Regions from separate parts of the Paenibacillus sp. BIHB 4019 genome, predicted to be linked through region 1. Evidence: predicted binding sites of a transcription regulator. Region 1 holds the regulator's gene; each other region holds the start of a gene.
The links. The regulator Rex, encoded in region 1, represses fermentation and respiration genes when NADH is low (regulators of the CRP and FNR family bind a similar motif). The targets are predictions, from matches to a motif close to TTGTGAAATATTTCACAA.
Positions count from the first base shown of each region.

Region 2: the regulator Rex is predicted to act here: its motif matches at 4,353-4,370, upstream of nirB (nitrite reductase large subunit NirB).
Region 3: the regulator Rex is predicted to act here: its motif matches at 5,348-5,365, upstream of BBD42_RS13545 (L-lactate dehydrogenase).
Region 4: the regulator Rex is predicted to act here: its motif matches at 5,563-5,580, upstream of BBD42_RS09170 (DUF1641 domain-containing protein).

Region 1 is NZ_CP016808.1:5,166,035-5,173,915, forward strand. Features, by position in the region: gene BBD42_RS22585 (tetratricopeptide repeat protein) at 93-830, shown strand; gene dinG (ATP-dependent DNA helicase DinG) at 849-3,713, shown strand; gene BBD42_RS22595 (redox-sensing transcriptional repressor Rex) at 3,710-4,366, shown strand; gene BBD42_RS22600 (amidohydrolase) at 4,347-5,648, shown strand; gene BBD42_RS22605 (hypothetical protein) at 5,648-6,175, shown strand; gene BBD42_RS22610 (hypothetical protein) at 6,322-6,864, shown strand; gene BBD42_RS22615 (AAA family ATPase) at 6,857-7,881, shown strand, end outside.
Region 2 is NZ_CP016808.1:6,830,412-6,838,292, reverse strand. Features, by position in the region: gene BBD42_RS29705 (LacI family DNA-binding transcriptional regulator) at 1-342, shown strand, start outside; gene BBD42_RS29700 (AraC family transcriptional regulator) at 456-1,361, opposite strand; gene BBD42_RS29695 (carbohydrate-binding family 9-like protein) at 1,534-2,175, shown strand; gene BBD42_RS29690 (sugar phosphate isomerase/epimerase family protein) at 2,340-3,188, shown strand; gene BBD42_RS29685 (Gfo/Idh/MocA family protein) at 3,231-4,241, shown strand; gene nirB (nitrite reductase large subunit NirB) at 4,438-6,864, shown strand; gene nirD (nitrite reductase small subunit NirD) at 6,880-7,248, shown strand; gene BBD42_RS29670 (hemerythrin domain-containing protein) at 7,286-7,881, shown strand, end outside.
Region 3 is NZ_CP016808.1:3,178,608-3,186,488, forward strand. Features, by position in the region: gene BBD42_RS13530 (TolB-like translocation protein) at 1-754, shown strand, start outside; gene argS (arginine--tRNA ligase) at 2,205-3,908, opposite strand; T-box leader at 3,967-4,204, opposite strand; gene BBD42_RS13545 (L-lactate dehydrogenase) at 4,270-5,235, opposite strand; gene BBD42_RS32225 (EamA family transporter) at 5,637-6,713, shown strand; gene BBD42_RS13555 (iron-containing alcohol dehydrogenase) at 6,839-7,881, shown strand, end outside.
Region 4 is NZ_CP016808.1:2,153,413-2,161,293, forward strand. Features, by position in the region: gene BBD42_RS09140 (MATE family efflux transporter) at 1-986, shown strand, start outside; gene BBD42_RS09145 (metal-sensing transcriptional repressor) at 1,000-1,305, shown strand; gene modB (molybdate ABC transporter permease subunit) at 1,394-2,068, opposite strand; gene modA (molybdate ABC transporter substrate-binding protein) at 2,065-2,943, opposite strand; gene BBD42_RS09160 (substrate-binding domain-containing protein) at 3,127-4,119, shown strand; gene BBD42_RS09165 (AI-2E family transporter) at 4,151-5,317, shown strand; gene BBD42_RS09170 (DUF1641 domain-containing protein) at 5,667-6,095, shown strand; gene BBD42_RS09175 (NAD(P)/FAD-dependent oxidoreductase) at 6,127-7,305, shown strand; gene BBD42_RS09180 (MmcQ/YjbR family DNA-binding protein) at 7,421-7,765, shown strand.

The DNA of each region.
Region 1 (7,881 bases):
CGTTATGTAAAGGCTGGTTCCAAGTATGAAAAGCACCCGCTTAACAAAGAATGAGGTTATCACTCCTCAATTCTTTGGTGAAGGCGGGATGCATGATGTTCCAGCATATGTTTGCGACGATGAACGAAATGCTCGACAACATTATTGATTCCTACCCTCTGGCGGCGGAGGAACAGAAGCAATATTATGACGAGCAGCTTTACGCTTTGAAGCAGATCAGCGATTCTTTAATTGAGCAATGGATTGATTTTGAAGAAAAATTTGCCGTTTTCACAGAGGAAGAGGCCGAGCCTTCAAATGCTTCACTGCTTACAGCAGCAGCGGAGTATGTAGGACAAGCGCCAGCGGCTGTGCAGCCATTGCCTCCGCAGCAAGCAGAAAAGCCAAACGTCTCGCAGCAGCCTATTTCTGGCATGTCTGTGGAGCAAGCGGAGCTCATATCCAAAGGACAGGGCTATTATCAATTATTTATGTTTTCCCATGCTGCAAAGCAGTTCCAGCTTGCTGTAAACCACCTGCCGGAATGCAATTTAGCAAGGCTGTTTTTGGCTATGACGAATATGCACCTGCAAAATTGGAGTGAGGCGCAGCGTCATTTTCAACTGCTAATTGGACTTACGGACTATCCGAAATGGCTCGCTTTAAGCTATAATGCCCTTGGGTGCATTCAAGCGGTTCATTTAAACTTGGAGCAGGCAGAGCAATTTTTCCTTAAAGCCTATGAGCTGGACCCAAGCTTTAAGGATCCGCTGAATAATTTGCAGAGCTGCCGGGAACGTCCGCAGCAGTTGTCATTATTGTTCGGCAGCACGGAGCTATGCTGCTTGTGAGAGGATCGGATTTATTTTATGAAATATGCAGTGCTTGATTTGGAAACGACCGGACACAGCGCCTCCGATGATATTTTGCAGGTGGGGCTGGTCCTCCTTGATGATGATCTTAAAGTTATTCATACGTATAATTCGTTTGTAAAGCCAACGATTGCAATACCACCGTTTATTACGCAGCTAACGGGCATTGACGAGGCAATGGTGGCGGATGCGCCAGAGCTGTCTGATGTGCTGATGGATATGATTCCGCTGCTTGATGATGCGGTGCTTGTCGCGCATAATGTCAATTTTGACGCTGGTTTTCTAAACCAAGCGCTCGATCGCAGCGGCTACCATACGTTTGCTGGGCGCAGGCTCGATACGATTGAGCTGCTGCGCATTCTTTTTCCATCGATTACGTCTTACCAGCTTGGTGCTGTGTCTGAACAGTTCGGCATTACGCATGATCATCATCATCGCGCTGATAGCGATGCGATGGCGACCGCCGTTATATTCGCCAAATCAGTTCAAAAGCTACGGAGCTTGCCGCTGCTGACTTTGCAGCGGTTATCTTCGCTTGTAGACAATGGCAGCGATTTAAGCTGGTTTATTACGCTGACGCTGAAGCAGGTGGAACAGAACATCGTTATGGGTGTTCCGGATTATGATTTTTTCAACCAGTTTGCGTTGAAAGCAAGAGAATGGACAGAGGAAAAGCCCGCGCGAAGCGAAGAGGGAGCCTCGCCTTTGCAGGATATGTCATTCGAGCAATATTTGGATGAAATCAAGCAGCGTTTTATTGAGCAATTCCCGAATTATGAAGAACGCGAAGCTCAGACGACGATGTTTCATGAAGTGTTTGATTCGCTGGATAGCAAACGCCATTTGCTCATTGAAGCGGGTACAGGTACAGGAAAGTCTCTTGGTTATCTGATTCCAGCGCTCTATTATGGTATCCGTCAAGATGAGAAGATAGTCGTCAGCACGCATACCATTAATTTGCAAGAGCAGCTAAGGCATCGCGATGTGCCGCTGCTTAAACAGATTTTGCCGATTGAGTTCCGAGCTTCTATTTTCAAGGGCAGAGGGAATTATTTGTGCCTGCGCAAATTTGAAAGTAAAATAAATACGAGGGATATGATGTCCCCCGTTGATGATGCGATTACAGCCTCGCAAATGGTCGTTTGGCTGGGCGAGACGGAAACAGGCGATCAGGAAGAGCTGAATTTCAGCAACAAGGGGACTGATTTCTGGTCCACCGTTGCCAGCGATGCAGATTCCTGCCTGAACCGGGCTTGTCCTTGGTTTAAACGCTGCTACTACCATCGTGCGAAGCATGAAGCGAATATTGCCGATGTGTGCATTACGAATCACTCCATGCTGTTTACAGACATTCAAGCGGATCATCGGCTGCTGCCGACTTACAGCCATTTGATTGTCGATGAAGCACATCATGTGGAGGAAGTAGCAAGCAAGCATTTAGGCATGCAGCTCGGCTATTATTCGATAACGAATGCGATAACCCGGATGTTCAAGGATAGTCGTTCCGGCTTGCTGCCCTCGTTGCGCATTCATCTTCAGCAGGAAAGCGATGAGCGGGTTCAAGGCTGGCTTGAGACGATTGACACCATTATCCCGACCTTCACGGAAGTGAAGGAGCATTGGGAGAGGCTCTTTGAAATGCTGTACAGCTTTGTGCAAGCTTCTCCTGACGCGACGGGTGAAAACAATCAATCCGTTTATCGCCTGCGAGGCGACAGCCTGCCTGAAGGCTGGTCCGAAGTGCTCGCCGAAGAGACCAATATTCATACGGAGCTCATACGCGTGCTGAAGACAGCTGAGAAAATGTCCGAGGAAATTAAAGACCGCATCGATGAGCTGGCCGTACAGGCGCTTGTAACGGACTTGAATGGCGTTTTGCGCGATTTGACGAGAGTTAAGGATGATCTGCGCAGCTTTATGAAAGTCGATCAGACGACGGACGTATTCTGGCTGGAAGCCAACATGACCTACAAGCATCGCTCGCTGCATCTTTATGCGGTGCCGATTGATGTGAGCAGCCAGCTTCAGCAGTATTTATTTGATGTGAAGGACAGCATTATTTTAACGTCAGCTACCCTTTCGGTGCAAAAGTCATTCCAGTTTGCCGAAGAGCAGCTTGGACTTAGCGGCTTTGAAGAGGCGGGCAGATTGCGCACCGTACAGCTGGCATCGCCGTTTAATTACCGGGAGCAGGCGCTCGTCATTATACCGCGCAATTTCCCTGTTCTTAAAGGCTCGGCGGGCGAGCCCGCATTTATTTCAATGCTCGTCTCTTCTTTGGCAGATGCGGTGCAGCAGACCAATGGCAGAATGCTGGTGCTGTTCACCTCTTACCGAATGCTCAAGCAGGTATATGACCCGCTTAAAGCGGCGCTCGCGGCCACCAGCATTCAAGTGCTGGGCCAAGGCATCGACAGCGGCAATCGTACGAAGCTGACGCGGCGTTTTTTGCAGCAGCCAGAGTCCGTTTTGCTTGGTACAAGCAGCTTTTGGGAAGGCGTTGACATTCCAGGCGAAGCCTTGACTTGCCTTGCCATCGTCCGATTGCCATTCCAACCGCCCAATCATCCGCTGCTGGAAGCGAAGTCGGAATTGCTGCAGCGCCAAAAGCAAAATCCATTTATGAAGCTGTCGATTCCGCAAGCGGTTATTCGCTTCAAGCAGGGATTCGGCAGGCTCGTGCGAACGGCGAAGGATAAAGGGATTGTCATTATTTATGATACGCGAGTGATAGAAACGTATTATGGCAAGCATTTTCTGTATTCCTTGCCTGGCCCGAAAATTGAGCATATGCATATCGAGCAAATTGTACCGAGAATGAAAGAATGGCTTGGTGCCGAGAGGGAGGAGGAGAACGGGTGAAGCAGACGAAAATATCGGAGGCGGTCGTAAGACGCCTCCCCATTTACCTGCAAGTGCTGAACGAGCTGAACAACCGGGAGGTGCAAACCGTTTCGTCCCAGGAGCTTGGCGTCAAGCTGGATTTGAATCCGGCGCAAATCCGCAAGGACTTGGCGTATTTCGGCGATTTTGGCCGTAAGGGCATCGGCTATGATGTGACTTATTTAATTGAGAAGATTCGCCAAATTCTCAAGCTTGACCAGACGATAAATGTCGCGCTTGTCGGTGCGGGTAATTTAGGCCATGCGCTGTGCAATTATAATAAATATTCCAAAGACAATATGAAAATCATCGCGGTGTTTGATGTGCATCCATCGAAAATCGGCTCGCAAATTAATAATTTGACCGTTATGCCGATGGATATGCTGAAACAAACGGTGGAGGAAAACAATATCCGGATCGGCATTATAACCGTTCCCGGATTTGAAGCGCAAAATGTCGCTAATCAATTCATTGACGCTGGCATTGAAGGCTTGCTTAATTTTGCCCCAGCGATATTGAAGGTACCAGAGGAAATTCGCATTCATCATGCTGACTTTACGAAAGAGCTGCTAAGTCTGGCATATTACTTGGAGAGGGAAAGGGATGACGAAAATGAGCCAAATTTGGATTGAAAATGGACGTTTTGTAACGATGGAGGACGGCGAGCATGTGCTGCAAGGGCATATGGTTGTAACCGATGATCGCATTACATATATCGGAGCAGAAGCTCCAACTGGGCTGCAAGCCGATGTGCAAAAGCTGGATGGCAGCAAGCTTGCCTTTATGCCGGGTCTAGTAAACACGCATGGACATGCGGCTATGACTTTGCTGCGCGGCTATTCCGATGATCAAAACCTGCAAGTATGGCTGGAGCAAAAAATGTGGCCGATGGAAGGCAAATACATCGACATCGATACCCGTGCAGGCAGCGCGCTTGCCGTGGTGGAAATGCTGAAATCCGGTACGACGGCTTTCGTGGATATGTATGACCGCATGGACCAGCTAGCCGAAGTTGTTGAACAGTCCGGCATTCGCGGCTGTCTGACGCGCGGCGTCATCGGCCTTTGCCCGGAGGATGTACAGCAAGCGAAGCTGGCGGAAGCGATTGCTTTCGCACGCGATTGGAACGGCAAGGCCGATGGCCGGATTACGACGATGATTTCGCCGCATGCGCCTTATACATGCCCGCCAGATTATATTGAGAAATTTGTACAGGCCGCGCATGATTATGATTTGCCGCTGCATACGCATATGTCAGAATCGATTGCCGAAGTAGAACAAAACGTTCGCGATTATGGCGTTCGTCCCGTTCAGCATCTCGACAATTTAGGCTTCTTCTCGCGTCCGGCGCTCGTTGCTCATGCGGTGCATTTGAATGACGAGGAAATTGCGCTGCTGGCTGAACGCAAAGTAGCCGTATCGCATAACCCGGTCAGCAACCTCAAGCTGGCAAGCGGCATTGCCCGCGTTCCTGCTTTGCTTCGCGCAGGTGTAACTGTATCGCTAGGCACGGACAGCGCGGCAAGCAACAACAATCTTGATCTGTTCAAGGAAATCAATCTTGCGGCTTTGCTGCATAAAGGTGTTTCTGGCGACCCTACAGTTGTGCCAGCGATTGAAGCTTTGCGTATGGGAACGGTATACGGCGCTCGCTCCATTTGGCAGGAGGATTCCATTGGCCGCCTGCGCGTTGGCATGAAGGCTGACTTCATCGCAATCGATATTGAACAGCCGCATTTTTATCCACAGACGGATATAGTGTCCCATTTGGTATACGCTGGCTCTGGCCGCGACGTTAAGCATGTTTGGGTGGACGGCCGCCAGGTTGTACGGGATGGCGAATGCACGCTGCTCGATGAGGAGAAAATTCGTCACGATGCTCAGGCGAGCTTCGAGAGGCTGTTGAAGGCATAATGCGGGCGAGAACGAGAAAGCCGTTTTGGACGGTAAAACGGGCTGTCTTTATTTCAGTTATTTTTATTATCGCATTGCTGACCGTTACGATTGTTTATTACCGTGCCGTGCATAAGGATTTATGGGCAGAGGAAGCGCCGATTAAAGCGCATGCGATTGAAGCCGCACAGTTGACGGAAGTTACCGGGATGACGAAGCAGGTGTGGGATGGCATTTCCTGGGTTGTAAAAGGGAATACGGCTGATGAACAAGACGTTTATGTATTTCTGACGACAGCGGAAGGTCCTGTGCTCACGGTGAAAGCGACTGAGCATATTACACAAGAGCAGGCAGATACTGCTTTACTGGGCAGCGAGCCGGATGCGGATATTAAAAGAACACAGCCGGGTTTGCTGAACGGCGAACCGGTGTGGGAAATTTTTTATAGCCGTGATGAAGCGATTACGAAATATTATTATGCGTATTATTCGTTCCGCGATGGCGCATTTTTGAAGAAATATAGTTTGGTAGGTGACAAGGCGTCCTAGCTGTAATGGATGCCTTAGCTGTAACAGTTGGAATTGCTGGCTATTATTACACCCCCTTATTCAACAGGCGATGTGATATACTTTCGTGTATCGGAGTGGATATGCGTTTGGCATATCACCGTCATTTTGAGAGGGGGATTTTTACGATGTTCAAACTCAAGATTATGCCGATTTTGATAACAGCTGCTGCGTCCGCCCTCGTTTTATTTGGAGGCTGGCTTATTTATCATCAGGTTGCATTCGCAGCTCCGCTTGCCAAGGCGGTTGATTCAATAGAAGGCATTGCTTCATCCGAGACACCTATTATGGATACGGACCGTATTACTTTCCCGCTGACGCTTTCAGCTGGAGCGGATTTAAAGCATGTATATGAAACGATAGCGGAGCAAAGCAAATCTGTCATTGGAAGCCGCGACATTCAGCTCGATATTGCGAATACAAGCTCGAACGCCAAGCTGGATCAGCTGTGGTCATCGTCTCTATTCAAAGTGGCTGAAGCGATGGAGCACAAAAACTATTCGACTATTCCTGAGACGCTGAAAGCTTTGGCGGATGAACATTCAGGTGTTCACGCTGTAACCGATATGGATGACACCAATGTATATATTACGCTGAAAGATGGTACGGCTACGAAGTATATCGTGCTTCCGCGTGTAGCCGCACAGCTGGAGGTGTCCAGTTATGCGTAAATACGGCATCGAAATCGCAATTGGTTTTATTCCGGTATTGATTGCCTTTCTTTTATTTGTGAATGTGAATTTAATGCCTTTTGTGCTGCTTGTCATTATCGCTGCTGCTGTCGTTTATTTAGCAACCGGCAGAGGAAAGCTTGCGCATGCTTCAGGTACGAAGCGGCGGAAGGTATCGGACAGCGTGCCATTCTCCTTTGAGCAAATTGGCGGACAGGAGCGTGCCAAGCAGGAGTTGATCGAGGCGCTCGATTTTCTAGTTCGGCATGAGGAACTGAGCAAGCTCGGCATTCGGCCGTTGAAGGGGATTTTGCTGACGGGACCTCCGGGAACCGGGAAGACGTTAATGGCGAAAGCAGCCGCGCAATATACCGATTCGATTTATTTAGCTGCCTCGGGCAGTGAATTTGTGGAGATGTACGTCGGCGTCGGGGCAGGCCGGATTCGTGACTTATTCAAAGAAGCGCGGACGAAAGCGAAGAAAGCGGGCAAGGAAAGCGCCGTTATTTTTATCGATGAGATCGAAGTGATCGGCGGCAAACGCGATGGCGGACAGCATCGGGAATATGATCAGACGCTTAATCAGCTGCTTACGGAAATGGACGGCATCCATGCCGATACGGCGCCGCGGCTGCTCATTATTGCGGCAACGAACCGTAAAGAAATGCTCGACAGCGCACTGCTTAGGCCCGGACGGTTCGACCGCCATATTGGTGTAGAACTGCCGGACAAAAAAGCACGCTATCAAATATTGAATATCCATGCGGCCAACAAGCCGCTTGCCGATACGGTGGAGCTGGAGAAAGTAGCTGCTGAGTCGTTCGGCTTCTCCGGCGCACAGCTTGAGAGCGTCATGAACGAAGGCGCCATTTATGCGATGCGGGAGCAAAGCGAGGTCATTGAAGAGCAGCATCTGGCTATGGCGATTGACAAGGTCATGATGGGCGAGAAGACGGATCGCGAGGCGACGAAGGAGGAGCGCGAGCGTGTGGCGCTGCATGAGCTCGGCCATGCGAT
Region 2 (7,881 bases), 1.7 Mb from region 1:
CTGACGAAGCAGGCTTTTGCGAACAATGCGCAGCGGCCGACGGCTATTTTTGCCGCCAGCGACATGATGGCTATTGCGGCGATGCGCGCAGCGACGGAGCGCGAGCTGAAAATTCCCGATGACATTGCTTTTTTTGGCGTCGATAACATTGAAATATCCGAATTTACTTCGCCGCCGCTTTCAACCATTCATGTGCCCAAGCTGGAGATGGGCATGTTCGCAGTCAAGCTGCTGATCGATTATTTGGAAAATCAATATGAAATCGCCGTCAAAATGGTCATACCTTATCGCTGTCTGCTCCGCCATTCCACCAGCAGCAAGCTTACGCATGCAACCCCATAACACGGCTTTGCAAGCACCTATAGTTAAGCTTTTAGGGCCCGCAATAACAATGAGAGGACTTCTGATGTAAATCAGGCGTCCTCTTTTTGGCATGCTTGTTACGGGGCTGCTGCTTATAAAATGTTCGAAAGCTTGCGGTATTCGCGCGGCGAGATGCCTTCATGGCGGCGGAAAATACGGCTGAAATAATGGATATCGGGATAGCCAACGCTTTCGCCGATGCTTTCAATCGATAGACCGGATTCGCGCAGCAGCCTTCTTGCCTCCCGGTGGCGGATCGATTGCACGAATTCGCTTGGCGGCATTCCCGCCATTTGTTTAAACAGCTTCGCCATATGATCGACGCTCAAATTCAGCCGTTTCGCAAGGCTTGTATTCGTCCACCGCTCCGCGGGTGCTTCTTCAATTTGCTTCATGACCTCCAGCAGCTTGTCCCCATGGACAGAACCCTGCGTAGCGGAGCTGGATAAGGAGGAGCGCAGCAAATGGGTGAGAATTTGCAGCATATACGCTTTGCAGGCGAGCTCATAGCCGGGCGGACGCATCGTAAACTCATGCACGAGTTGCTCCATAAGCTGGACACATACGAGGGAAGGCGTATAGACAATGGTTGCCGATAACGGAGCGAGCTGCTCGGCGCAAGCCTCCACCGCAAATTTATCTGCCTGAGCCTCCTCTGTATAGACGACCATATCTGCCTCGGTCTGAACGTCCAGCTCATCGAAAAAATCAAAGTGTATGCCGAGAAACCTCGCTTCAGGAGTCGATATAATCTCATTTTGGTGATAGACGCCCGAGGGCAAAAAAATAAGCTGGCCCGCTGTAAGCGTGTAGCGCTGCCCTTGCATATGCGTCGCTGCTTCTCCATGGGTCACATACAGCAGCTCAAAATCATACAGCCTTCGCCGCGGCATAGCGCCCGGCGGCAGGCTTTGAAATTGGGCGTAATGGACGCTCGGCGACCATTCCCGAAAAGGAGCTATCCTTTGCAGAGGGTAGCGTGCAGCAAGGTTGTCCACGGAGTCAACCGCCTTTCCTGTTTTTGTATGTGCAATAAAACGGATTTGTGCAAATAATCTCTTTTTCGACTAAATAAAAAACCGATTAAATCAGCTATTATAAATGTATTATCACATGTTTGCTAAAGGGATTCAACATAACGGATTTTGCTAAAAAAGGAGCATGAAGCTGATGGATTCCGCTATAGCAGCCATTGGAGGCAGCTACATTTGCAAGCGGCTTGAGCCCGCTAAGTCTGGCGCTTCATCCGCGTCGCTGGATTGGGGCCGTTGTGAGGCGTTGGAGCTGGTAGATACAGTAACGGGCGCGCCGCCAAGGGAGCGGACAGAGGTAAGGATAGGCTGGAGTTCGGAGCAATTGCATATCCGTTTTGCGTGCAAGGATTCGCATATCGTTTCAGATTTTACGCAGCGGGATGAGCCGCTTTATGAGCAGGATGTAGTCGAGGTGTTTATTGACGAGGAGGGGGAAGGCCGGCGTTATATGGAGCTGGAGGTTAGCCCTCATAACGTCGTATTTGATGCCATCATCGAAAATGACGGCTCAGGCGGCATCAGCTCCTCTGATTTAAAATGGCAATTTTCCCGCCTCCAGACGTCCGTACAATCAGACGGTCAAGGCAGCTTATTGTATTACATTGATATTCCAGCATCCAATTTCCAGCGTCCCTTCGCCCCTGGTTTATCGATGCGGATCAATCTATACCGCATTGATCAAGATGTTCAGGGGATACGCGAGTATCAAGCATGGCTACCTACGCGAGCGGTAAATTTCCATCTGCCGCAGCATTTCGGCAAGCTCATTTTTAATTAAAGCTTCTTAAAAGTTGGGTGAGCAAGGCAAGCGGAGTAAAAGGTTTGGATTTGAGAAGCGGAGCGTTCGCAGGCAATAGCGATCGAAAACCAAATCTTTTACGCAGCGCCGATCCTTGTTCATCCAGCTTTTAATCTAAATTTATTTAACAGGAGGCCTCTCAAATGAAAAAAGGGATTAATATTTGGTCATTCAACAGCAATACCACTATCGCCAGCTGCATCCAAACGGCGAAAAAAGCCGGCTTCGAGGGCATCGAGCTGTCGCTTAACGGCACAGGCGAGCTGAGCCTCGCGGCAACGGATCAGGAAATTCGCGACATTAAGGCGCGTCTAGAGGAAGCGGAGCTGGAAATCGCGGGCCTAGCAACGGGACTGTATTGGGATTATGCGATGACGAGCGTGAATCCGGAGACGCAAAGCAAAGCGATAGATGTATGCAAAAAACAACTGGAGCTTGCGGCGGCGCTTGGCGTCGATACGATTTTGGTCATTCCTGGCGCGGTTGGCGTTGATTTTATTCCCGGCAGCGAAGTAACGGATTACGAATATGCGTATAACCGTGCCCAAGAGTCGATTGCGAAGCTCGTTCCTTTTGCCGAAAGCGCGAACGTATCGATTGGCATTGAAAATGTATGGAATAAATTTCTGCTGTCGCCGCTTGAGCTGCGCGGGTTTATTGATTCATTCGGCTCTAGTTACGTTGGCTCTTATTTCGATGTCGGAAACGTCGTGCAAAACGGTTATCCAGAGCAGTGGGTACGCATTTTGGGCAATCGGATCAAGAAGGTTCATTTCAAGGATTACCGTCGCCAAGCGGGCGGGCTGCATGGTTTTGTCGACCTGCTTGCAGGCGATGTGAATTATCCAGCTGTCATGGAGGCGCTGCAGGCGATCGGCTATGACAATTACGTCACGGCCGAAATGATTCCGCCGTATACCCATCATGCGGAGCAAATTATTTTTAATACTTCCAAAGCGATGGATGCGATTTTGGGCCGCGGAAACGGCTAACTCATTTCGCCAAAAGCTTTTATTTGATAAGGGGGATTCACGATGTTAAAAGTAGGTCTTATCGGTTTCGGTTTTATGGGACGCATGCATTTCGACAACTATGTTCGTCTTACAGAAGAGGGCGCGCCAGTACAATTGGCAGCGATTTGCGATCTGATGATCGAGGAATTGAAAAATGGCAAAGCTTCCGGCAATATGGCGACGGGCCAAGAGGTTTATGATCTATCGCCGTACAACCTGTATGACAGCATTGAGAAAATGCTCGAAAACGAGGAACTCGACATCGTCGACATTACGCTGCCGACTTATTTGCATGCCGAGCTGACCTGCTCCCTGCTGGAAAAGGGGCTGCATGTGCTTTGCGAGAAGCCGGTAGCCGGAAATTCCGCTGATGGCTGGAAAATGGCGCAAGCAGCTGAGCGCACAGGCAAAACGCTGATGATCGGCCAATGCTTGCGCTTCTGGCCAGCCTATGAATATTTGAAGACCGTCGTGGACGATAACCGTTTTGGCGCGGTAACGGGCGGTTATTTCTTCAGAGGCTCTGCCGCCCCTAAAGGCTGGTTCCTTGACGGCAGCAAGAGCGGCGGGGCTGTACTGGATATGCATATCCATGATACCGACATGATCCACTGGCTGTTCGGCAAGCCGGAGCAAGTATCGACGCTCGCTCGCAACGTCATTCCAGGCAGCGGCTACGATACGGTATCGACAAATTACGTCTACCCGGACGGCAAAGTGCTGAATGCGCAAGCGGACTGGACGCTCGAAGGCGATTTCGGCTTTGCGATGACGTATCGCGTCAATTTTGAAGGCGGCAATCTGCTGTTTGAGAACGGACAGGTTAAAGTAAATCCCAACAACGAGCCGGGCTTTGTAGCTGATCTATCGCCGGACATGGGCTATTACCGCCAAATCAAATATTTCCTTGAATCGGTAAACGCAGGTACGCCTGTATCCGTCTGTATGCCGGAAAGCGCTGTAGGCACGCTGGAAATTATTGAAGCAGAGCTTCGCTCGGCTGATGAGCGCGGCGCGTTAATCCGCCTGTAAGCATGCATTTGGAGACAAGTCAGCTAGCTTGAAGGCCCATGAAAATATAGGCTAGCCCCTTACGCTATAGACAATGGCGGCAAGGGGCTATTTTAATTTTAATCGATGATTTTGTGAAAAATATCACATAACTCCCGATCATTGTTGTTTATACTGTTGGTGAGTACGATGAAAGCTGGACAGGGAGGCGATTGCAATGGGAATCACACGGCAGAAGCTTGTGCTGATTGGCAATGGGATGGCGGGTATAAACACGCTGGAGCATATACTCAAGCTGTCCCCGGAGCAATATGACATCACGGTATTCGGCAGCGAGCCGCATCCAAACTATAACCGGATCATGCTTTCTTATGTTTTGGAAGGCAGCAAAACGATGGACGATATTATTTTGAACAGCTGGACCTGGTATGAGGAGCATCAGATTACGCTGCATACGGGAACGACTATAACCTCTATTGATACGCAGCAAAAAATCGTTTTTGCGGACAATGGGCTGTTCGCAGCCTATGACTGTCTAATTATAGCAACAGGCTCGAATCCCATTATACTGCCCGTTCCTGGGCATCAGAAGCAGGGCGTCGTAGGCTTCCGCGACATCTCGGATTGCAGCGTCATGCTGGAGACAGCGAAGCAATATCGCAATGCGGCCGTGATTGGCGGCGGGCTGCTTGGATTGGAAGCTGCCAAGGGCTTGCTCAATTTGGGCATGAACGTGACGGTTATCCATTTGATGGCGGATTTAATGGAGCGCCAGCTTGACCCGAGCGCTTCGGCGATGCTGAAGGCGGAGCTGGAGCGGCAGGGACTGCATTTTCTTATGGAAAAGCAGACGGCGGAAATTTATGGCGGCGAGCGCGTAGAGGGACTGGCATTCAGCGATGGAACGAAGCTGGAATCGGATTTTATCGTCATGGCAGCAGGCATACGGCCTAATACGGCTTTGGCTAGCGCGAGCGGCATTGAAGTGAAACGAGGCATCGTCGTCGATGATTACATGCAAACGTCGGCGGAAGGCGTGTACGCTGTTGGCGAATGCGCCGAGCACCGCGGCGTTTGCTATGGCTTGGTCGCCCCGCTGTTTGAGCAGGGGGCTGTACTCGCGAAGCAGCTATGCGGCGTGCAAACGAAGCCTTACGAGGGGACGCAATTGTCGACGAAGCTGAAAATTTCGGGCGTTGATGTATTTTCCACTGGCGTATTTTTGGATCAGCCGGAGCTGACGGTTATTCGCAAGCAGGATGACTGGAAACAGCAATATAAGAAGCTGCTGCTTAAGGGAGATACCATCGTTGGCGGCGTGCTTTATGGCGATGTCAGCGATTCGAGCCGAATTCAGCAATGGGTGCGCGAAGGGGCGGCGATGACGGACGCTATTTATGCGGAGCTGATGGGAACGGCCGGCACTGCGCTGTCAGCCGCTGATCGCGTAGCGCAAATGGCCGACGATGAAATCGTATGCGGCTGCAACGGCGTATCGAAGGGGAGCATCGTAAAGGCGATTAAGGACAACTCGCTCACCACGGTCGATGAGGTGAAGGCATGCACTGGGGCTGGGCGTTCGTGCGGCGGCTGTGTGCCGACGGTTAGCCATTTGCTGCAATATGTGCTAGGAGACGAATATGCTGGGCAGAAAACCAAGACTGGCATTTGTGGCTGCACCGACCTGAGCCGCGATGAGATCGTAGCTGCGATAAAAGAGAAGCATTTGACGACTGTGAAAGAGGTCATGCATGTACTAGAGTGGCATCAATCGGAGGGCTGCTCGAAATGCCGTCCAGCGGTCAATTATTACTTGGGCATGCTGTGGCCGCAAGCGCATGAGGACGAGAAGGATTCGCGCTTCGTCAATGAGCGGATGAACGCCAACATTCAGAAGGATGGCACCTACACCGTCGTGCCGCGGATGTACGGCGGCGTGACGACGCCGGAGGATTTGAAGAAAATTGCCGATGTAGCCGTGAAATATGAGGTGAAAATGGTCAAAGTGACCGGAGGCCAGCGGCTTGATTTAATCGGGGTCGCGAAAGAGGATTTGCCGCTCGTATGGAAAGAGCTGGATATGCCCTCGGGCTATGCGTATGCGAAGGCGCTGCGCACGGTGAAAACCTGCGTCGGCCAGCAATTTTGCCGCTTCGGTACGCAGGACTCGATCGGCATGGGCATTCGGCTGGAAAAAACGTTCGAGCGGATCGATATGCCCGCCAAGTTCAAAATGGCCGTGAACGGCTGTCCACGCAACTGCGCGGAGTCGTGTACGAAAGATATTGGCATCGTCGGCAATGACGGCGGCTGGGAAATGTTCGTTGGCGGCAATGGCGGAATCAAGCCGCGCATCGCCGAGCTGCTGTGCAAAGTGAAAACGGATGAAGAGCTTGTGCAGATGGTGGGCGCTTTTACCCAATATTATCGGTTGACGGCGAACTATTTGGAGCGCACCTCGGAGTGGGTGGAGCGTTTGGGCATTGAGGCGATTAAAGCAGAAGTCGTTGACAATATGGACCGCCGCCGCGAGCTGTATCAGGATATTTTAGCCGTGCTAGCCGAGCTTCAGGAGCCGTGGAGCGCAGCTCTAGAGGAGCAGGGGGAAAGCAGCTATCTGTTCGAAGCCATTCAATTGAAATAGGAGAGGAGCAGCCAAATGACTACACAGGTAAACAAGGATTTGACCTATATTAAAATCGGCACGCTTGAAGATTTTCGCGAACGGATGGGGCGGGTCATCCGCTTGAACGAGAAGGAAATTGTTGTGTTTCGTACAACGGACGGCACCTTGTATGCACTGGACAATCGCAGTCCTCATCGCAGGGGAGGCCCACTGGCGGAAGGCATGGTATCGGGACATTTTGTGCTGGACCCGCTATACGATTGGAAGATCGCACTGGATACCGGGCAGGTGCAGGCGCCAGATACTGGCATGGTGCCAACTTATCCTTTGAAGATAGAAGGCGAGGATGTGCAACTGGGGCTAACGCTGGAGCAAGCGGGCCAGCTCGCACTGGAACGATAGAAGCTCGTATTTTAAGCGAATAAAGGAGGTTTATCTATTGAATACGGCAACGGTTAACAAGGAGGGCGGTCAAGGCAAGAAGGGCTTTGGCGAATGTGCTTGCTGCAGCGGCAACCATCTATTGCATGCGCTTTTGGAGCAGAAGGAGAGGCAGGACGTCGGCATTCAGCCGGAGAAGCTGAAACCGGCAGATTGGAGCAAGCAGTCCATTGCCGGGATGGTGCGCCAGCTCATGTTTGGCTACCATCTGTTTCTCAGAGCCGAGCTGCCGTTGCTGCATGAATTGACCACGCTTATTACGAGCGTTCATGGCAGCGAGCACCGCCAGCTGATTGAGCTGCAGCAGCGCTTTCATGCTTTAAAGGTTTTGCTGGAGCAGCATTTGATCGACGAGGAGGAATGCTTTTTCCCGCTCATTCTGAAATATGAGCGGCGAAATTCCGCTTCCGCATTCAGGCAGGCGAAGCAAATGGTCGAGAAGCTTGAAGGCGACCATAGGCGTATCGGCAATATGCTGCTGCATCTTAGGCTGGCTTCGGCGCATTATGTGCTGCCGGATGATGCGTGCGAGGCTTTCGCTTATACGTACACGAGGCTGAAGCAGCTGGAAGCGAAGCTGCTGGAGCATATCCG
Region 3 (7,881 bases), 2.0 Mb from region 1:
TTTACATGAGCAGCCTGCGCATCAGGGATTTGCCAAGCCGTCACCGGATGGGAAATATTTATTTTATAAGCTGAATAACGAAGAAAGTGCCCATGGCTACATGATGAATTTGGAAACAAGAGAATCGGTGGAGCTAGGCAGCGATGTGATCGATACGACGACAGGCATGTGGATGGACGATACGCATGTGCTCTTTATGACGGTCGAGGGCAAAGTAATCAAGGCAAGCGTTGATGGCGCATTGGAGACGATTTTGAGCAGCGATCATCGGATATTTACGGCGGTGCCTGGCGAGGGCGGCATTTATTATGTGGTGAATGAAGTGCTGTATTTTCTTCCCGATGGCAGCAAGCAGGCGGAGAAGCTGGCGACGGACGTCGTCTGGGTAATTCCCTCGCCAGAGCGCAAGCAGCTCGCATTGGTGAAGCGAACATCTAATACGACACGTACGCTGATGATTACGGATGCCAAGGGCAATGAGCCGATTGAGCTGGGAAGCGCGACGCAAGTATTTGGCACAAGCTGGTCGCCAGATGGCAAGAAGCTGGCCTACAGCCTGACATCGGAAGGAACGGACGGCGACAACGGCGTATTTGTGGCAGATGCGATTAGTGGCGATACGGTGCCGATCAAGCTGGATGTCCAATATTTATCCGATGATCTCGGCTGGAGTCCCTCCGGCAAAAAAATCGTCGCCGCAACTTATTCCCAGGAGCAGAACGATTTTATTACGTTTGTGATTACGTTGAAGTAGATCTGCATCATTCTATTTATGAAAAAATAAGGATGTCCATAATAGCTAGTTGCTGCTTAAGGACATCCTCTTCATGGTTCATTTAAAATGCTTTTTTGATTTCTTAAATAAAATCCAAACAAATAATCCGACTAAGGAAAAAGAAGCAATGGCGTAGAGAATGGATACAAAATTCATAGGCTATTCAAAAAACAAGGAAGCTCTGAATGTACTAGCGCTGCTCTAATCTCCTGTATACTTAAACCCATTAAAGATTTTGTTGTAAGCTTCATGAGGAACCTCCTGATTTATATGAAGTTATTTTAGCGGTATTACGTGAACGAAAATGAGCTAGAATTGGACCGTAATTAGCGTCACACGTCTTTCCGATAAACTTGGCGGACACAGCCGCAGCTATTTTAACAGGATCACGGGTTATGGCACAGACCGCGGACTTAGGAGCCGCTAATGCGCTGTAAATGGACATTTTATTGGGAAAATGGTAGTGATAATGGCTCTCCTGTCCGCTTACGTCCTGAAATCGGCTCAAAAGTCAGAATAGCGGAATCTCAGTCCTCAGTCCCGATCTGGTTGCATATGTGCCCTAGCAGGCCCGTTGTGAAATGTTATTATAACACTTTCAACTGTGAATTTTGTTTTGTTTATCCATAATAATAAAAAATCCTGAATGATAAAATTTAGTCGCTGGCGTAAATATTGAATTAGGCAGGCAAGTGTTTAAATGAATTCAGACGATGATGAATCTATGCTTATCCATGCAATCGAGCGATTAAACGTCCGTCGTAATTGTAACCCCGAACGAGGTGGTAGGTTAATGTTTAATTTAACGAGCTTTGGAAAACGATCCTTCCGCTGTTCATGCTTGCTCTAATCATAGCCTATCTGATATTGATCTTTGCTTTGAGAAAAAAAGTGTGAGAGCATAAATCATGCATGCCTCGATTTAAAATGGATTCACCGAAGCGGGAATTCCTTACTTTCGCATGAAGATTTTTAAAGCAAAACGTTGGACCTAATGGCGGAAATATTGACTTAAGGCGCTATAAAGGGTATTATTACACAATCTTGAATACGAACAGTAAGGGTGAAAATCTTGAATTCGAAACTGCAGATTAAGAACGTTATTTTAGCCGACAAAGATCTTGCCTCAGGGTTATATCAGTTCATCATGACACTTAGTGAAGGTTCTAAGGCGCGTTTGTTCTACAGCCAGAAGCCAGTATGGAGATTAACAGGCGTTACGCGTATGCTGAACGTGCCGTGTCCATTGTGCCGGAAAGACTACTACTGTAATTGCTTTGAGAAGAACATTGCTCATTTCAATCAGCAGATCATCGAGAAGGATCTTATTCCGGAACCGACGAATAGCTAATACTTGTTTGAAAAAAGATTAAAAAAACAGGCATCCCCGCCGCTGGCTGGTGGATGCCTGTTTTTTTGCGCTTTATGCCTAAATTTCCTTCGGCGTCTTCAAGCCGAGCAGCTCTAAGCCTTCCTTAAGCACATCGGCAGCCACCTGCACCAGCTTAAGCTTAACGATCCGCTCCCCAGCGTCCCCAGCGAGCACCTTGTCGTGATGATAGAAACGGTTGAACGCTTGGGCGAGCTGAATCAAATATCTGGCGAGAATGGATGGCTCATGCCGTTTGGCGGCGTCTCCAAGGACTGCTGTGTAGCGCAAAAGCATCTTCATTAGCAGCCAAGCATAATCGCCTGTCACATACTCATAATCGGCAGGCTGAGGTGCTGCGGCGACGTCGCTGCCGGCCGCTTTTGCCAATATCCGCTGCGTTCTGGCGTAAGCATATTGCACGTACGGGCCCGTTTCCCCTTCAAAATTCAGTACATCCTCCAGCACAAAATCGACCGCAAGCAATCTCGTATTTTTGAGATCCCCGAACACGACGGCGCCGATGCCAACCGCTTCGGCTACCTCGGCCTTTCCTGCTAGCGCTGGATTCTTTTCCTCTATTTTTTGCAAAGCCCGCTGTACCGCTTCATCCAGCACTTCTTCTAGAAAAACGACCTTGCCGCGGCGAGTGGACATTTTTTGCCCATCCAGCTTCATAAGCCCGAACGGGATATGCTTGCAGGCGGCTGCCCAGGCAAAGCCCATTTTCTCAAGCACGAGAAACAGCTGGCGGAAATGCAGCGATTGCTCCGAGCCGACAACATACAGCAGCTCGCTGCCCTTCATTTCTTCATGGCGATATATGGCGGTCGCCAAGTCGCGCGTCGCATAGATGGATGTGCCATCGGATTTTCGAATGAGGCAGGGCGGCAGCTCATGCTCATCCAGCCGGACGACCTGTGCGCCTTCACTTTCCTCCAGCAGTTGCTGCTCCTGAAGCTGCTGGACGACGGCGTCCATTTTATCGTTATAGAAGCTTTCGCCGAGAAAATGGTCAAAGCTCACGCCTAGCCGTGCATACAGCTTATTGAACTCCTTCAGGCTGTCGGCAATAAACTGGCTCCAGCAGCGAATCGCTTCAGCATCGCCAGCTTCCAGCTTGGCGAACCAGCTGCGCGCCTCATCCTCCAGCGCGGGATGCTGCTCTGCCTCTTCGTGAAAACGCACATACAGCTCCAAATAGCCCTTAATGGGATCTGCTGCAAGCTGCTGCTCGTCGCCCCATTTCAGATAGGCGGTAATCATCTTGCCGAACTGCGTGCCCCAATCGCCCAAATGATTGACGCTGACCGTCTCATAGCCAACCTTGCGCAAAATATGGTACAGCGCATTGCCGATCATCGTCGAGCGCAAATGCCCAATGCCAAACGGCTTCGCAATATTGGGCGAAGACATGTCGATGATGACGCGCTCTCCATTCCCAATGGCTGCGTGCATGAGGGTTCCGCTCTTCCAATCTGCAATAAGCTGCGCGGCTGCCAGCTCCCGGTTCCATTTGAAATTCAAATAGGGTCCGGCAGCCCGAACGCTCCAGCCCGCATCTGCCAGCAGGGGCTCAAGCCAAGCAGCGATGCTAGCGGGGCTTTGTTTCATCGTGCGAGCTAACGTGAAGCAGGGGAAGGCGACATCGCCAAGCTCCTCATCGGGCGGGTATTCCAGCAGGGGCCGAATTTCTGCTTCGGGCAGAGCGAGGGCTTTCGCCAAAGCCAGCGCAATTTTGTCCATTAACAGCATCATCATCATCCTCTCCAAATAATCGTTCAGGCCAGAGCGGCACGCAAAAAAGACCCCGTCTCTAAAAATAAGAGACGAGGCCTGTTATCCCCGCGGTACCACTCTTGTTGCCGCCTCCGCACAGAAGCATAGAGGGGCATCTCGCCGTTGTAACGGTGCTGAACCGGACGTCCCTAGCACGATTGCTCGTTTCAGGCCGCCATCTCCCGGGTGCGCTTCACCTAATTGTCCATTGCCGGCTCCCACTGTCCCGGCTCGCTTGAAATGGCACCCATATAGGTTACTCTCCCGTTCCTTGATGTTAATTAACAGCTATCATATCGGATACGATCAGAAAAATCAATCCGTTTTTAATCGGCCAAGCTTGCAGCTATTCTTTCTCGGTTACGAGGCATAGGCTCTCAATTGCCTGGCGTATAATCGAGCATGAGCGCTCCATCAGCCGCTGCTCCCGCGACGTCAGCTTGAGCTCGACGATTTCCTTAACCCCGCAGCGGGCGATGATGGCAGGGACTCCGGCGCATACTTGCCGCTGGCCGTATTCGCCGTTTAATATCGCAGACACGGCAATAATGCGATGCTCATCGTTTAGAATAGAGCGGGTAATATGTGCCAGCGCATTGCCGATGCCAAAGCTGGTCGAGCCTTTGCGCGTATAGATTTCCCAGCCGGCATTGCGGGTCTGCTCCGCGAGCGCTCCGAGCTTCACATGCCCGAAGCGCTCGGGATGCTGGGCCAAAATATGCAGCAGCGGCTTGCCGCCAACCGTCACATGCGACCAGGCGGGAAACTGCGACTCGCCATGCTCTCCAAGCACATAGCCCTGCACGCTGCGGGCATCCACAGGAAAATGCTCGCAGAGCAGCGTCTTGAGCCGCGAGGAGTCGATGGACGTTCCGGTGCCAATCACTTGGCAACGCGGCATGCCGGACAGCTCCCACACGACATACGTCACAATATCCACAGGATTGGCGGCCGCTACAAAAATTCCGTTGAATCCGCTGTTCATAATGCGCGGAATCATCGTTTCATAAATCTCGCGCACTGTATGCAGCACATCGAGCCGATCGTCGCTGCCGACGGGGTATGCTCCGGCACATAGAAGAATAACGTCCACATCTCCGCATTGCTCCAGCGTTCCAGCAGCAACCTTTGTGCGGCCATGGACAAAGTCCATGCTGTGCGACAAATCGAGCGCCTGTGCGTAGGCCCGGTCGAACGTGCGGTCAATGAGCAGCAGCTCATCGCAAATCGACTGGTTAATTAAGGCATACGCGCAGCTTGAACCGACCTGACCGACTCCTACAATGGCGACCTTGCGCGCTTTGTTTGCCATCCTTATGCATCTCCTCCGCCGTTAACCTCGTTACGCTATTATATGCGGCATCCAGCCCATGATGTGACGGCCATGTTCAATCCATGTTTGTCTATGTCACATGGAAGCAAAAGCGTGAAAATATGCACATTTTGATCTGCCAGCCAATGGAGGATAGCGCTGTGCTTGTCAACATATCCACAGAGTTATGCACATTATCAACAGTGTTCAAATGGAGTATTTTCCGCCACCTCCAATACTTATCCACAAGTGAACAGGGAGGATTGTCCACACTGTACAGGTCGGAAGTCCTAAGGTTGAATATAGATAAACCGCTTATTTTCGTACATTTACAATCTAACTTTCAGCTGTCATGATAGGGAAAGTATATGTGGGCAGACACAGATGGAGGAATGGATTTCATGTGGCTTGTATTATCCTTGCTGGCGGCGACGAGCTTTGGGCTGCGGGGGATTTTGTATCATTGGACGAGCCAGCAGGCGCTTAATCGCAATGCGCTGCTGTGCGGTGTATTTTTCTCAGGGGCGCTGATTACACTTGTTTGTACGCTGGCGACTGGAGCATCTTTCACCGTTTCATCGCTTATTGGCGTGCAGATGGGACTGCTCTCTTTCGGAGCAAATGCGAGCATGTTCAAGGGCTTTGCCGTGGGCAAAGCCTCTATTGTTGCGATTTTGACCGCGCTTCCTTCGGCAATTGTCGTCGTTGTCGCCTTCGCGGTATGGGGCGAGACGCTCAATATTGCGCAGCTCAGCTCCTTTATTATCATTATTGCGGGTATATTGCTGGTGCGTTATTCCAATGATATTACCCGTGGCAATTTGCAAGGAGCGCAATGGGGGCTGCTGGCGATGCTGCTGTTTGCCGGAAACGATTTATCGGGAAAATGGTCGACGATGATGGATGCGCCGTTGTTTCCGACGCTTGTCTGCATGTTCAGCAGCGGCTCGATCTGCTTTGGGCTTTGGTGGCTGCGCGACCTGCGCTCCGTACGTGCTGCTTCTGCGGCAGCAGGCCAAGCAGCGCAGGAGATAGCGGCAGGTGCCGCTGCAACGACTCTTAATGCTGTTCATTCTCTTAATGCTCCTGCTGTTCTTAATATTGTTAATGTGGTTCAAACTGATATTACGGGCGGCGCCAGAAACGGGACTGCGAGTCCAAGCACTCAGCCAATCGTGAGCGCGGCAGTTCCAGCGGCCAACCGGGCAGGCACAGCAGGCAAACGCAGCTGGAGCTTCCGCCGCACGTTTTCCGTCGGGATGGCGGTCGGCATTACCAATGCTGTGGGCATGATGTTTATTGTGACGGCCTTTGATGTGGGGAAGGCGGGGCTGGTGTCGGCCGTAACGGCGCTTAATGTGCTAATTGTACTGCTCTATACGCGGTTTGTAGTGAAGGAGCGGTTCTCCAAACTGGAGACGATCGGGATTTCAACCGCGTTCGCAGGCATCCTGCTCTTGCGTTTGTATGGCTCTTAATGTGAAGCGGACCGCGCTGAATACAGGCGAGTTAAGTACGAAACGTCTATAACTTTAGAAAACTCAGTGAAAGTGTTATAATACAACCGTTCACTTATTTTACTTAACGGGAGGTTTCACTTACTATGAAAGATTTTGAATTGTACAACCCAACCAAGCTCATATTCGGAGCAGGGAAGGTACAGCAGCTTGGAGAGCTGGTCAAGCCATACGGGACGCAAGTTCTGCTCGTATACGGCGGCGGAAGCATCAAGCGTTCGGGGCTTTATGACGAAGTGATTTCCCAATTAAATAGCATTGGCGCAACCGTTCATGAACTGTCTGGCGTGGAGCCGAATCCGCGCCTGACGACAATTAATAAAGGGATCGACATTTGCCGCAGCGAAAAAATCGAGTTCGTGCTCGCCGTAGGCGGCGGCAGCGTGCTGGATGCTTCCAAGGCAATTGCGGCTGGGGCGCTCTATGATGGCGATGTGTGGGATTTCACGATCCGCAAAGCAGTCATCCAAGAGGCATTGCCGATCGGCACCGTGCTGACGCTTGCCGCTACCGGCTCGGAAATGAACGGCAACGCGGTTATTTCCAACTGGGAAACGCAGCAAAAACGCGGCCTCGGCAGCAAGCTTGTTTATCCGAAGTTTTCGATTCTTGATCCGAAGCTGACGTATTCCGTGCCGAAGGATCAGACGGCGAACGGCATCGTCGACATCATGTCGCATGTGTTCGAGCAATATTTCTCCCTAACGACCAATACGCCGCTGCAGGAGCGCTTTGCAGAATCCATTTTGCAAACGGTCATTGAAAATGGGGAAAAAGCAATCGAAAACGGCTCCGACTATGACGCCAGAGCGAATTTGCTGCTCGCTGGCACCTTTGCGCTCAACGGCACACTGCCGATTGGCGTCGTGACGGACTGGGCGTCGCATGGCATTGAGCATGAGGTAAGTGCGATTTATGATATCGCGCATGGCGCAGGACTTGCGATCATCTTCCCTAACTGGATGAAGCATGTGTATCAAGAGCGTATTGACCGCTTCGTGCAATATGCGGTACGGGTATGGAACATCGATCCGAGCGGCAAATCCGATGAGGAAGTGGCGCTTGCGGGTATCGAAGCGACACGCGCCTACTTTACGCGCATTGGCGAGCCTGCAACACTTGGCGAGCT
Region 4 (7,881 bases), 3.0 Mb from region 1:
CAGCGCCAGATGTTTTGGCACAAGGCGTTATTTATTTTCAAATTGTTGCGGTGCCTTCCTTGTTTATATCGCTTATGGCGATCTTCGGCAGCATTTTGCGTTCTGCGGGCAATACAAGAGCGCCGATGATTGTTGGCATATGGGTCAATCTCATTCATATCGTGTTGGATTATGTACTCATATTCGGCATTGGCGGCTGGGAAGGCTGGGGAATTGCCGGAGCAGGCTGGGCGACGTCCATAGTCCGCGTCATTGGAACTGTGGTGTTGTACAAATACATACAGCAATCGAAGCTTTCTTTTTCCCTATTTAAAAAACAATCTTCTCAGAACTATACATATCCGCTATTAAATTTATCGTTGCCGGCTGCAGCAGAACGGCTGATTATGCGTGTCGGACAAATGTTTTATTTGGGCCTCGTCATTCGAATAAGCACCGAAGTATACGCTGCGCATTTAATAGCAGGCAATGTGATTGCGCTGTCTTATCTGCCTGGTTATGGCTTGGCAGTAGCAGCTACAACGCTGGTTGGCCAGCAGCTGGGGGCGGGGCGAACGCGGGATAGCTATGAATATGGGCTGCTGACGGCATGGATAGCCGTAGTGTTCATGACCATAATCGGCATCGTTTTCTGGCTTGGCTCAGGAATAGCGGCAAGCTGGTTTACGGAAGATATCGTCATCGTTGAAATGGTCCGTACTGCGCTCGGCATTGATGCATTTGCCCAGCCGTTTCTGGCGATGAGTCTAGTCCTTGCAGGCGCTCTTCAAGGGGCGGGTGACACGAAGAGTCCAATGTATAGTACAATCATTGGTATATGGGGAATACGAGTGCTGGGCATTTATGTGCTGTGCTTGCATTTTCAGATGGGCATCGCAGGCGTCTGGCTGGTCAGCGCGATTGATCAACTGGTGCGCTCCATTTATTTGATGCAGCGCTTTAAGTCTCGGATGAATGCGAAACAGACGATCGCTCAAGTCGAGTAGAGGAGGATGTGCCTTGGAGCAGGATCATACACAGACGCACACGCATACACATACGCATGAGCATAAGCATCGCAAACAAATTATTAATCGATTGGCCCGTATTGAGGGACATGTTCGATCCGTGAAGGAAATGACGGCTGACGGACGTGACTGCTCTGATATTTTGCTGCAGATTGCAGCGGTGCGCAAGGCGCTCGATAATGCGGCCAAGCTGCTGCTGAAGGATCATCTGGAAAGCTGTGTGGTGGATGCCATTCACCATGGGGAGAAGAAGACGCTGGAGGATTTGAATAAGGCGCTGGAGCATTTTATACGCTAGATAAAGCTTGCTACAAAAGGTAAAAACAAGCCGTGTTTCTCTGCTGCAGAGAAGCACGGCTTGTTCTATGCTTATTTTTTACATAAGGCTATTCGCTCTTCCTTCGGGTGAGTGCCAGCATAAGGAAGGAAATGAGAACGATGGCAATCGTCCATGCCCAAGCCATCGCCATGTTGCCTCCGTCTACAGCGACGTAGATCGCGGTTGGCACTGTCTGGGTAACACCCGGAATATTGCCAGCAATCATAAGTGTTGCACCGAACTCGCCGATCGCTCTGGCGAAGCCGAGTATATAAGCGCTGATGAGTGAAGGCCAAACAAGCGGCAGCGTAATGTAGCGAAAAATCTGCCATTCATTGCCGCCCATAGAGCGGCCTGCATCCTCTAGATTATGATCGACCCCGGAAAAGCCAACCTTCATCGTCTGGTAGACGAGGGGGAAGGCAACGACTATGGAGGCGATAACCGCCGCCCACCAGGTGAAAATGACTGGAGCATGAAACACCCACTCGATCAGCTTGCCCATCCAGCCTCTGCGGCCGAGCAGCACAAGCAGCAGAAAACCAACGACCGTCGGCGGCAGTACAAGCGGCAGCATAAATAGCGTCTCAAGCAGCAGCTTGCCTTTGAACTTTGCTTTTGACATCCATCTTGCAATAAGGACCCCTAGCAAAAGGGTTACGACACTCGATAGTAAGGCAACCTGTAGAGAAAGCCGGATCGGCGTCCAAAATGCGGGCCAATCTATGCCTGCCCCAATCATTTCGCCGCGGAGAACCCGTATTTAGTGAATACGTTCATGGCATCTTCTGTTTGCAGGTAAGCGTAAAAAGCTTCCGCTTCACTTTGATGCTTCGTTTCTTTCACAATACCGATTGGATATACAATTGGCGTATAAGTTGCTGGATCAACAGCAGCAGCGATTGTCACTTTATCGGAAGTCAACGCATCTGTACGATAGACGAAACCAGCGTCTACATTTCCTGTTTCTACATATTGCAGCACTTGGCGCACGTCTTTCGCTTGGACAAGCTTGGATTGCAGGCTGTCCCACAGCTTAGCGTTCGTCAAAGCTTCCATTGCATAGTTGCCGGCAGGCACGCTCTCTGGAATACCGATTGCGATTTTGCCAAGGGTATCTTGGCTGAGATCAGCAATAGCGGATACTTTCACTTTGCTGTCAGCTCCCGTTACAATAACGAGCTCGTTAGCCAGAAGTTTCATTTGCTGGTCTTCCGCAATAAATCCTCCTTCAACGAGCGCTTTCAGGTTTTTGGAAGAAGCAGAGAGGAACAGGTCAGCCGGGGCGCCTTGTTCTATTTGCTGCTGCAATGCGCCGGATGCGCCGAAGTTAAAGTTTAAGGTAATGGATGGATTCGCAGCTTCATAAGCTTGCTTGAGCTCTTGAAGGGCATCGGTCAAGCTGGCAGCAGCAGAGATCGTTAAATCTACTTTCTCGGCAGGTGCAGGAGCTTCGCTCGCCTGCGGAGATGCGGATTCTGCAACAGCAGCGCTAGGACTGCTTGCGCTTGTGTTTGAGGCAGCCGTTCCAGTATTGTTCGCCCCGCATGCCGCGCATACAAGCAGCACAGCCAACATGAAAAATAGTACAGCAGGTTTCTTGAAAGGTGTAAGCATAAACTCTCCTCCAAATATAGTTTATTATATCTATTTATAACTAAACATCATTATAGACTGGTGTCAATTCGACTGTAAAGTGAGATGGGAGGTTTGAAATAGATTATGCTACAATTAAAGGTATGAAAATAATAACCGAATTCAACCTGCGACCTGGGCTGGACGAGGCTAAGGAGATCCCATATGTCCGCTGACATCTCATATACTACTGAAGAAATTGCCAAGCTTCTGAAAATTTCCAAACTAACCGTATACGATTTGATTAAAAAAGGAGATCTGCCCTCCTACCGGGTAGGCAAGCAGATGCGGATTGACGCTTCCGATCTGGAAGCGTACAAGCTGCGGGCAAAAGGCCTCCAAGCCAGTGCGCCTGCCGGCAAGCCAATGGCTTCCCAGCAGCAAGGCGCTCCATACGCGAAAGCGCTGGATTTATCGGACCGAAACGCTGCCTTGTCAACGGCTGGCGGGGGACGCCCGATTGTCATTACCGGGCAAGATATGAGCCTGGATATTTTGGCCAAGCATATCGAGCGGGAGGGACCCGGCTTGCGCCCGCTGCGCTCCTATGTCGGCAGCATGGACAGCCTGATATCAATGTATAGGGGAGAATCTGACATCGTCAGCACGCATCTGCTGGATGGCGATACAGGGGAATATAACGTTCCCTATATTCGTAAACTATTGATTGGGGCACCTTATATCGTTGTTCATATGTTGGCGAGGAGCGCAGGCTTGTTCGTGCAGCAGGGCAATCCGCTTAAGCTGGCAAGCTGGGCCGATTTGGCGAAGCCAGGACTTCGCCTCATAAATCGGGAGCGCGGGGCCGGTGCTCGCGTGCTGCTGGATGAGCAGCTTCGATTGCATGGTATTCCGGCAGCTTCCATAATAGGCTATGACCAGGAGCAGACGAACCATCTTGGAGTAGCGGCTCAGGTTGCGTCAGGCGAGGCAGATGTGGGTATTGGAACGGAGAGGGCTGCAGCGATCGTCTCCCGCCTTACCTATATTCCACTCGTTCAGGAGCAATACGACCTGGTTATGCTGAAGAAGCCGGACAATCAACTCTTCATTGATGCGGTCATTCGCATTTTACGGTCGCAAAGCTTCAAGCAGGAGTTGGGAGCCATCGAAGGGTATGACTTGACGCGTACGGGAGAAATCGTTGCAGAAAGCTGAGAACATCATAAGCAGGAAGAAGGAACAGCGGATGGACCATTTTAAAACAGGAAAAGAACGGTTTGTACAGTTTATTTTAAATAATAAATTCGTCATATTTTTGCTCGTGCTGCTCCTGGTTAGTCTGAATATTTTTGTCATGAGCAAAATCTCCTACGTGTTTACGCCGCTCGCTGTATTGTTCAAGACGGTGCTGCTGCCGATTATTTTGGCGGGTGTAGCTTATTATTTGCTGAATCCGATTGTGGATTATTTGGAGACGAAGAAGGCTCCGCGTGTTTATTCCATCTTTGTGATTTTTGCGGTTATTTTAGGCCTGCTTACGATTTTGATGACGGTGGTCATTCCGCTTGTAACTACACAGATCGTCAGTCTGGTCGATAATTTGCCGGGCTATGGGGATCAGTTGCGAACGAAGTTTGATGAGCTGATGCACAGCGGCGACCTGCGGGATATTGAGCGGTGGCTCAATGTTAACCCGTCGGATTTAAGCGGCAATATTGCGAAGCGGGCGACTGAACTGCTGAATGGCGTATGGCAAAGTTTGGGCTCATTCGTAGGGGCGCTTAAAGATGTCGTGCTTGCGGTCATTACGCTGCCATTTATTTTGTTCTACTTATTAAAAGATGGCAAAAGGCTGCCGGATTATATTGCAGCTATTCTGCCAACGAACATGAGAGCGCACACGAAGCGCATTATGGGCGAAATGAACGGCCAAATCAGCAGTTACATAAGAGGTCAGATTATTGTAAGCTTCTGCATTGGGGTGCTGCTGTATATTGGTTATTTGATCATTGGGCTTGAATATTCGCTGGTGCTGGCGCTGATTGCCGCATGTACAGCCATCATTCCGTATCTGGGCCCAGCTATCGCGATTACGCCAGCGCTCATTGTTGCGATGGTAACCTCACCTGTCATGCTGCTGAAAATGCTTGTGATCTGGACGATTGTCCAGCTTATCGAAGGAAAGTTTATTTCTCCGCAAATTATGGGAAAAAGCATGCATATTCATCCCATTACGATTATTTTCGTCATTTTGACCGCTGGAAACTTGTTTGGATTGGCGGGCATTATTTTAGCCGTTCCAGGTTATGCGGTGCTGAAAGTGATTGCGACGAATTTCTTCCACTGGCTGCAGGCGCGTTCGCCGCTTTACGCAGCGGAGGAAGTGAATGCGGATAATGATTTTAAGCTATAATATAAGCATTATAAAACGAAGGGCTGCTTGCAAAAGCAGTCTTTTTATTAAAATATAAGGATGCATAATCTGGCTGCACAACATTTTCCTCTATTTCAAAGCGTAACGGCAGCGCCTTTAAGGGGCGGCAATGCCGTTTATGTTTGAACTTTTCAAAAGTAACTAAAAGTTGTAATTGCAGTTTTTGTCGCAAAGGAATAAAATGAACATGAGTGTGGTCAAGTCCCTCTAATGATGCATCCTTATTGTGAAACATTTCACAATTTCAGGCTTTTTTCAGAGGCGGCTTGCAGTTGTAACGGCGTTTAACTAATCATGCAACAATCAACGCAAGGGAGGCATTTTTCGTATGTCGGAAACATTAACAGAGCAAGAAGTACAGACGGGATCTGTACGTAGTGAACTGGACGTTCTGGAGCAATTGCTTAAACCGGAAATCCAAAGCTCGCTGAATCAGCTGGTAGAAAGCTTGCCTAAGCTTGCTGAAATGGTTACTTTGATGACCAAAGCTTATGATGTGGCAACAACTGTAGCGAATGACCAAGTGCTTATGGGCGACATGAAGCATGGTATCGAGGAATTCGTTAAGCCAATTACGGACAAAGCCAAAGGCATTGCATCGGCTGCTGTAGAAGCTAATGATCGTGCACATGCAGAGCCTACGACAATCGGTCTGTTCGGCATTCTCAAAATGCTGAAAGATCCTCAGGTCCAACAAACATTGCGTTTCGCGCAATCGTTCTTGGATGTATTGGCAGAGCGCAACAAACAGCGTTAAGATCGGATCAGAATGAGAACGGAGGATCAGTATGTCTAAGCATATTTTGATTTTGGGTGGCGGTTATGGCGGTTTGCTGAGCGCATTGACAACTCGCAAATATATGTCTCCCGAGGAAGCAAGCATTACCGTTGTTAACCGTATTCCATCGCACCAAATCGTAACGGAATTGCATCGTCTGGCCGTTGGCGGCGTTCATGAGAACAACGTCGCTTTGCCGCTGACGAAGCTGTTCAAAGATAAATCCATCAATTTGGTTATCGACACAGTCGACAAAATTGATCCGGACCAGAAGCAAGTTCACCTTTCCAGCGGTGCAAAAACTTCCTACGATACGCTTGTTATCGCTCTTGGCGGCGAAACAGCATTTTTCGGCATCCCAGGCCTTGAAGAGAACAGCCTGACGCTGAAATCGGTTGAGGAAGCAAACTGCGTGAGCGCGCACATTCAAGAGCGTCTTGCTGCATATGCAAAATCCAAAGACAAAGCTGACGCAACGATCGTTGTTGGCGGCGGCGGCCTGACTGGTATTGAGCTGATCGGTGAAATTGCCGACATGCTGCCAAAATGGTGTGAGCAGTACGGCGTTAACATCAGCGAAGTATCGGTATACAACGTTGAAGCAGGCCCGTCGATTCTGGCTGGTTTCCCTGTGGAGCTTGTTGACCGTGCGAAAGCAAGCCTTGAAAAACGCGGCGTTCAATTGCTGATGGGTATTGCGGTTACAGAAGTAAAAGGCAACCAAGTTATTTTGAAAGACGGTCAAACGCTTGTGGCTAACACATTCGTATGGACTGGCGGCGTTACAGGCAACCCTGTTGTAGCAAACTGCGGTATTGAAGTAAACCGTGGACGCGCTACAGTCAATGAGTTCCTGCAATCGACTTCGCACCCTGAAGTTTACTTGGCTGGCGACAACGCAGTTGTATTTAGCCCAGACGGCCGTCCATATCCGCCAAGTGCACAAATCGCATGGCAAATGGGCGAAGCAATCGGCTACAACCTGTTCGCGCAATCCAAAGGCTTGCCGCAAAAATCGTTTACATTCGTTAACTCCGGCGTTCTTGCGAGCCTTGGCCGCAAAGATGCAATCGGAACCGTTGGCGCAAGCCAGCTTCGTCTGAGAGGCACTACAGCTTCCCTGATGAAAGAAGCAAGTAACGTTCGTTACCTGTCGCATGTTAACGGCTTGTTCTCGCTTGTTTACTAATTAATGAATTAATAACCATAATAAGTCCTCGTTTAAACGGCAGCAGCTGTTTGGGCGAGGACTTTATTTTGTTCCCTTGAAGATGGTACGATAAGGAGAAAGGGGGACAACGGGTATGGAGCATTATGTTGAATTTTGCCTCGGCAAGAAGGGCGCTTATGAAGATTATCCTTTCGGACCGGAAGCGCTGGTTATGAAGGTTGAGGGAAAGATGTTTGCTTTGATTTCTGACGACCGGAAATCGATATCGCTCAAATGCGACCCTGTCATTGCTGAAAATTTACGCGAGCAGCATGCGGCGGTCATCCCTGGCTACCATATGAACAAGAAGCACTGGAATACGGTGCTGCTCGATGGCAGCTTGGAGCAAGACGAGGTCGAGAGCATGATCACCCATTCCTATGAGCTGGTTGTAAAGTCGCTTCCGAAGGCGGTACGCGAGAGCTTGAGCGGCAGTTAATGGGCGGAAAGTATGGTCTTTGAGGCTCATTTTAGGTATAATAAAAGTATTGAGCGTTTAATTGAATAAAAAGCTGTTTTTCGGAGGAGTCTGTCAACAACGGGATTTCTCTGTCT